Rhizobium sp. N324: one gene and its partner. The protein of the gene in region 2 binds, or shares a complex with, the protein of the main gene of each other region. Links are inferred from orthologs where the notes say so. Each region holds a gene or a part of one and is shown on either strand. Other genes may lie near its edges. The genes, in order: AMK05_RS09360 and hfq.

What was found.
Region 1: the proteins of hfq (region 2) and AMK05_RS09360 are in contact, whole or in part, in a crystal structure (PDB 3VU3), measured with the Escherichia coli proteins. The link is inferred for Rhizobium sp. N324 from one-to-one orthologs.

Annotation. Positions count from the first base shown.
Region 1 is NZ_CP013630.1:1,948,950-1,952,265, forward strand. Bases 162-3,155 are described here. They hold AMK05_RS09360 (catalase), read right to left. Parts: upstream 2,719-3,155; coding sequence 604-2,718; downstream 162-603. Other genes in these bases: AMK05_RS09355 (low affinity iron permease family protein), read right to left, coding at 162-447; AMK05_RS09365 (hypothetical protein), read right to left, coding at 2,912-3,155. In the rest of the region: AMK05_RS09350 (low affinity iron permease family protein), read left to right, coding at 1-79; more of AMK05_RS09355, read right to left, coding at 88-161; more of AMK05_RS09365, read right to left, coding at 3,156-3,316.
Region 2 is NZ_CP013630.1:2,154,460-2,157,728, reverse strand. The notes cover bases 182-3,128. They hold hfq (RNA chaperone Hfq), read right to left. Parts: upstream 1,803-3,128; coding sequence 1,560-1,802; downstream 182-1,559. Other genes in these bases: ntrX (nitrogen assimilation response regulator NtrX), read right to left, coding at 2,842-3,128; AMK05_RS10430 (D-amino-acid transaminase), read right to left, coding at 1,914-2,777; hflX (GTPase HflX), read right to left, coding at 182-1,482. In the rest of the region: more of hflX, read right to left, coding at 157-181; more of ntrX, read right to left, coding at 3,129-3,269. UniProt on the Escherichia coli protein: RNA chaperone that binds small regulatory RNA (sRNAs) and mRNAs to facilitate mRNA translational regulation in response to envelope stress, environmental stress and changes in metabolite concentrations.

The DNA of each region.
Region 1 (3,316 bases), 210 kb from region 2 along the record:
CAAGACGCTTGCCGCGCAGGCCGAATGCGTCGAGGAAAAAGCGGATGAAAAATCTGCAGCCGATGCAGCGTCCACCTGATGCGCGTTTCAGGTCGTTGTCTCTGAGATCTGGTCGTGGTGTTGCCGACGCATTTCCTCAATGGCCTCGGCATCTCTCTTCTCAGCCGAAATCCAGTGATTTCTTGCCTTGCTCGATCGGATCAGTTCGTCGAGCTTGGCATGCAGCGCCATCATGTCCCGATTTTGGGAATTCTGCACCAGCAGCAAAATGAAAAATATGATGAGCGTGCCGACCATGTTGGTCAGCAGAAACCATTGCCGCGGGAAGGAAAAATGCAGACCGGCTGCCGCCCATAAGACTGCCAATATGATCAGTGTCACAGGGACCGCGCGATGTCCTGCCCACAAGACGGCAAAGTCGGAGACCTGTCGAAAACGCCAGCGCATACGTCTCTCCACAGCGCACAACATTGAAGATGGGGCAAATCGAAGCTGTTTCCATCACCCCGGCTCAATAAAATCCGCGTTGCCAACAGTATAAAACCCGCGTTTCCGCGGGTTTTAATCTATGTCACCGAACGGCGACGAGCCACGACGACAAAGTCAATTCAGTTTGAGCGACGGCTCCCGGCCCCAGACACGCAATTTGCCGAGCGCCTTGATAAAGGCCGCGACATCTCCGGCTGCTTTAAGCGCAATCACGCCTTCATCCAGTGAATCGGCAATGCCGGCCTTTTGCATCAGCGGCAGCGCCGTTTCCACATAGCCGATGAACTTGCAGTGCACGAAGGCATCCGAGACGAAATCACGGGCCGTTGCCTCCTTCAGCAGATCACTGCTTCCCGCCGACGAGGGGAGCAGCGCGACGGCGTCGTAGAGCACCGAAGGTCCGCCGTCGATCATCTGGTGCGCCTCGATCCAATTGCCGTCCGAGAGCGTCACGCCGCCGATCTTTGGCGCGATCACTTCGAATACGGCCTTCTGTTCGGTAATTTCGGCAAGCAGCGCCCTGAAGATCGCGGCATCGGCGCCGTCGGTGACAAGAATGCCGAGCTTGCGTCCTTCGAACCGCTTGGGGCCGCGCTCGACGATGCTGAGCGCCGGCGACGGCTCGAGATCCTGGCGTGTCGGCATGGCGGCATCGGCGGGCTTCGGCATCGATTTGAAGCCGAGTGCGTGGCCGACCTTGCTCGCCAGCGTCTCATCGATGTTGATGAGATGGGAAACCATGCGCTCGCGAATGACCGGTGTTTCGACCTTGCTCAACTCGAAGATCAGCGCTGCCGCGATATGGCGTTGCTCCGGCGGGGTCTGGCTGATGAAGAACTGCCTGGCCTGGCTGTAGTGATCGGCAAAGCTTTCCGGCCGCAATCGGACCTTGGCACCCTGCTCCTCGGCCGGGAAGTGACGATAGCCCTGTACCGGCGATTCCCGCGGCCCCTGATTCCAGGAATTCGGCTGGTAATTGACCCGCCCGACAGGATTGCGCATCGCCATGTGGCCATCCTGCTGGAAATTGTGGAAGGGACATTTCGGAGCATTGATCGGCAGATGGGTGAAATTCGGGCCGCCCAGACGTTTCAGTTGCGTGTCGAGATAGGAAAAGTTCCGCCCCTGCAGCAGCGGGTCGTTGCTGAAGTCTATGCCGGGCGGAACGTTCTGTGTCATGAAGGCGACCTGCTCGGTCTCGGCGAAGAAGTTTTCGGGCATTCGGTCGAGCACCAGCCGGCCGACCGGTTTGACCGGAAGGATCTCCTCCGGAATGATCTTCGTCGGATCGAGGATGTCGAAGTCGAACGTGTCGGCGAAGTCCTGGTCGAAAAGCTGGACGCAAAGTTCCCATTCCGGGAAGTTTCCTGACTGGATCGACTGCCAAAGGTCGCGGCGGTGGAAATCCGGATCCGCGCCATTGATCTTGACCGCTTCGTTCCAGGCGACGGATTGCAGGCCGAGTTTCGGTTTCCAATGGAATTTGACGAAGGTCGATTCATCGGCGGCGTTGACGAAACGGAATGTGTGCACGCCAAAGCCCTCCATGAAACGGAAGGAACGCGGGATGGCGCGATCCGACATGACCCACATGATCATGTGCATGCTTTCGGGGGTGAGGGAGATGAAGTCCCAGAAATTGTCATGCGCCGACTGCGCCTGCGGAAATTGCCTGTCGGGTTCCGGCTTTACGGCATGAATGATGTCGGGAAACCTGATCGCGTCCTGAATGAAGAAGACCGGGATATTGTTGCCGACCAGATCCCAATTCCCCTGCTGCGTATAGAGCTTCACCGCGAAGCCGCGCACGTCGCGCGCCAGATCGAAGGAACCCTTGCTGCCGGCGACTGTCGAAAACCGGACGAAGGCCGGCGTCTTTTCGCCGGGCCGCTGGAAGAGATCGGCCCGGGTATAGGCGGCCAGCGATTCATATGTTTCGAAATAGCCATGGGCGCCGTAGCCGCGCGCATGCACGACCCGCTCGGGGATGCGCTCGTGATCGAAATGAAAGATCTTTTCGCGGAAATGGAAATCATCGATGAGGGCGGGGCCACGGGCGCCGAGACGAAGCGTGTTCTGATCATCGGAGACCGGGCCGCCTTGCGCCGTGGTTAGCACCGGCATGCCGTCTTCGGCAAACTGATGAAGCTCACCACCTGCACCCCGATGCAGTTTCTGATCATGAATCGTCGCGTTGTCCGAGGGCGAGGTCTTCGTCTTCTTGGCCATCTATTTTCTCCGGAAAGGGTGTGACCTATCCGAAGCTCAAAAATGGCCACATGTTCCGTTTGATGAGAAATAAACAGCCACTGTGGAAAGAAGCCGCCTGACGGCGGCAGATGATCCAACAACACCAAAGCCGCGGCCCGCACAAAAATAGGGTGCGGGGCCTTTCGACCCCGCACCCCGGTTTCAATCAATCCTAGATACGAGGCCTGACGAGGAGATCTTCCTCTTCGTCGCGTTGAGATCCGCCGAACGCGGCGGCGGCGGAGGCAATGAAAGCCCCGACCAGAAGCGACAGCGAGCCGAGCAGGGCGGTGGTCGAGGCCGCCTTGCGTGCCTCGTCGGCAGCCTTCTGGGTGGCGACCTTGGCATCGTCGATCCGCTTCAGCACCGTATCGACGCGGGTGCGTGCGTCGGCCTCGGAAAGGCCGGTTCGCGAAGAGACGATGGTGGCGAGATAGGCCTTGTCGTCCTCGGGAACCTGGCCCGCGGCGGCGCCGTTGAGCAGGATGCGGGACACTTCGGTTGTTGCCGCGGCATCGTTGGATGTCGCTGCGGCGCGCGCCTGATCGGGGCGCAGCAGCGCGTCGGTAAAATAGGA
Region 2 (3,269 bases):
CCCTCATCTGCCTGCCGGCATCTTCTCCCCGCCGGGGAGAAGGGAGATGTGGCAACGTCCCTGCTTCCTCTCACTCAATCGAGCCATTCGGCCCTTGCTGAGCTGTCCGATCCGCCGTTTAAGAGGATGGAGGAAAGCGCGCGCCCGAAGGCCCGCTCACCGCTCCCAATCCTCGCGCGGCGGCTTCGGCCCATTTCCGATACGGCGTTCGAGTTCGGTGGCTTCGGTTTCGGAGAGGCGCAAATCGAGCGTGATCGAGCCGTCTTCGTTGTCCTCGCGGCCGTCGACGATCGCGTGGTCGTAGAGCCAGGGCAGCAGCGCCAGCTTGTCGACGGGAAGGCGGACGGTGGTTTCGGTCATAACGCCGGAGAGCCGGCGGCTGATCTCGTCCATCAGCGTGTCGACGCCCTCGCCGCTGACGGCCGAAACGGCGACGACGTTGCTGGCGCCTGTTGATTTCTGCACCATGGCGTCGTGGACCTCGGGCTCCAGCCGGTCGATCTTGTTCCAGACCTCGATCAGCCGCTTATCGGATTCGGCCTCGTCGATGCCGAGGTCGCCGAGAATGCGCATGACGTCGGAGCTCTGCGCCTGGTTGTCGGCATCGGACATGTCGCGGACATGCAGGATGAGATCGGCTTCCAGCACCTCTTCCAGCGTTGCCCGGAAGGCGGCGACCAGATGGGTCGGCAGGTCGGAGATGAAGCCGACGGTATCGGACAGGATGACGGTGCGGCCGTGCGGCAGCTTCATGCGGCGCAGCGTCGGGTCAAGCGTCGCAAAGAGCATGTCTTCGGCCAGCACGCCGGCGCCAGTGATGCGGTTGAACAGCGTCGATTTGCCGGCATTGGTATAACCGACGAGCGCCACGATCGGGTGCGGCACCTTGCGGCGCTTGGCGCGGTGGAGCTGGCGGGTGCGCACGACCTGCTCCAGCTCGCGTTCGAGCTTGATGATCCGGTCCTGCAGCATCCGCCGGTCGGCTTCGATCTGGGTTTCGCCCGGGCCGCCCATGAAGCCGCCGCCGCCGCGCTGGCGTTCAAGGTGGGTCCAGCTTCTGACCAGCCGACCCTTCTGGTAATTCAGATGGGCGAGATCGACCTGCAGCGTGCCTTCCTTGGTGGAGGCGCGGCGGCCGAAGATTTCGAGGATGAGGCCCGTCCGGTCGATGACCTTGGCGTTCCATTCCTTTTCGAGATTGCGCTGCTGCACCGGGGTCAGTGGATGATCGACGATGACGAGACCGGAATCGCGCTCGTCGAGCAGCGCCTTGATCTCCTCGATCTTGCCGGTGCCGAGCAATGTCGCCGGTCTCGGATCGTTGACCGGCACGACCTGGCCGTTGACCACGTCGAGGTCGATCGCCTGGGCAAGGCCGGTCGCCTCTTCCAGCCGGCTTTCCGGCGTGCGGGTCGAGGCCGATTCGCTCTGGCCGCCGCGGCTGCGCGATTTCAGAACCGGCACGACGACGGTCGCGCGCATGTCGTCCCTGTGCTTGGCGGCCTCAGGGATGATCGAATCCTTCTTGGTATCGCGTGTCGAAATGACGGCTGATCCTGTTAGGACGCTGCTTCTTCGCTCTCGAACATCTGCATGGGCTGGCCCGGCATGATCGTCGAGATCGCATGTTTATACACGAGCTGCGAATGGCCGTCACGGCGAAGAAGAACACAGAAATTGTCGAAAGAGGTAACAACGCCCGTGAGTTTCACGCCGTTGATCAAAAAGATTGTCAGGGAAATCTTTTGCTTGCGAACAGTATTGAGAAATAGATCCTGAAGATTCTGAGAACGTTCCGCCATCGCGCCGCTTCTTTCTTTATTGCCGACCTGAGCTGGCCGGTGGAGTATCAATCAACCTCACCATGCAAGACCGGTGGCACCCTCATTCCACCCGTCCAGCAAATCTTGGTATCAAATCGCAATCTTTTCCGCAACGTCGAAAAAGGCTTCGCGGACTTTCTGCGAGACACTGCCCGGATGACCGTTGGCGATCGTCTGGCCATCGACGGAAACGACCGGAAAACAAATACTTGTGGCTGCGGTCAGGAAGACCTCGCGGGCGGCGAGCATCTCGGAAACCGAGAAGTTCCGCTCGGTAATCTTCAACCCGAGCTTGGCTGCGACATCCATCAATGTGGTGCGGGTAATGCCGCGCAGGATGCCGTGTTCGGCCGGCCGCGTCACCAACGTTCCCTCGGAATCGACGATCCAGATATTGGTCGCCGCCCCTTCCTTCACCATGCCGTCGCCATCGACATAGATCGCCTCCTGGGCGCCGGCCTCCTTGGCCTGCTGGCGGGCCATGGCATTCGGCAGCAGGCCGACGGATTTGATGTCGACGCGGCCCCAGCGATTGTCGGTAACGGTGATCGCCCTGATGCCGTTGGCATTCTTGGCGGCGATGATTTTGGGATCGGTGCTCTTGGCGGTGATGACAAGCGACGGCGGCGTTCCCTCGGCCGGGAAGACATGGTCGCGGCGGGCGACGCCGCGCGTCACCTGCATATAGAAAAGCCCGTTGCGGACATGGTTGCGGCGCAGCGTCTCGCGGATGACCTGCGTCAGCGCCGCCCGACCCATCGGCCAGGCGATACCGAGTTCACCCAGCGAACGGTCGAGGCGGTTCAGATGGCGCGTGAGGTCGACGATATAGCCGTGACGGACCTCGCAGACCTCGTAGACGCCGTCGGCAAACTGGTAGCCGCGGTCCTCGATATGCACGCTGGCATCGGAATGCTTGACGTAACGGCCATTTACATAGGCAATTCTCGGCATGGGAAACCTGGTCTTGCAGAAAGCTATAAGGGAATGCGGCGTGGCAATGGCCGCGCCGGAAAGATCAGACGCCGAGCGACTTCAGCTTGCGATGCAGCGCCGAACGCTCCATGCCGACGAACTCGGCGGTGCGCGAGATATTGCCGCCGAAGCGGTTGATCTGGGCGATCAGATAATCCTTCTCGAACATCTCGCGGGCTTCGCGCAGCGGCAGCGTCATGATGTGATAATCGTTTTTCGCGGAGACCTTCGGCAGCATGTCGCCGAGATCAGTCGGCAGCATATCGGCGGTGATCGGCGCATCCGGCCCGTCTGTGCGGGCAAGGATCATCAGCCGCTCAATATTGTTGCGCAGCTGGCGGATATTACCCGGCCAATCATGCGCCTGCAGCACGGCCATGGCGTCGTCGCCGATGCGGCGCGGACGAATGCCGGCCTGCTCGGAAATCTGGCGCATCAGCTGGTCGACGAGGAAGGGAATGTCCTCGCGTC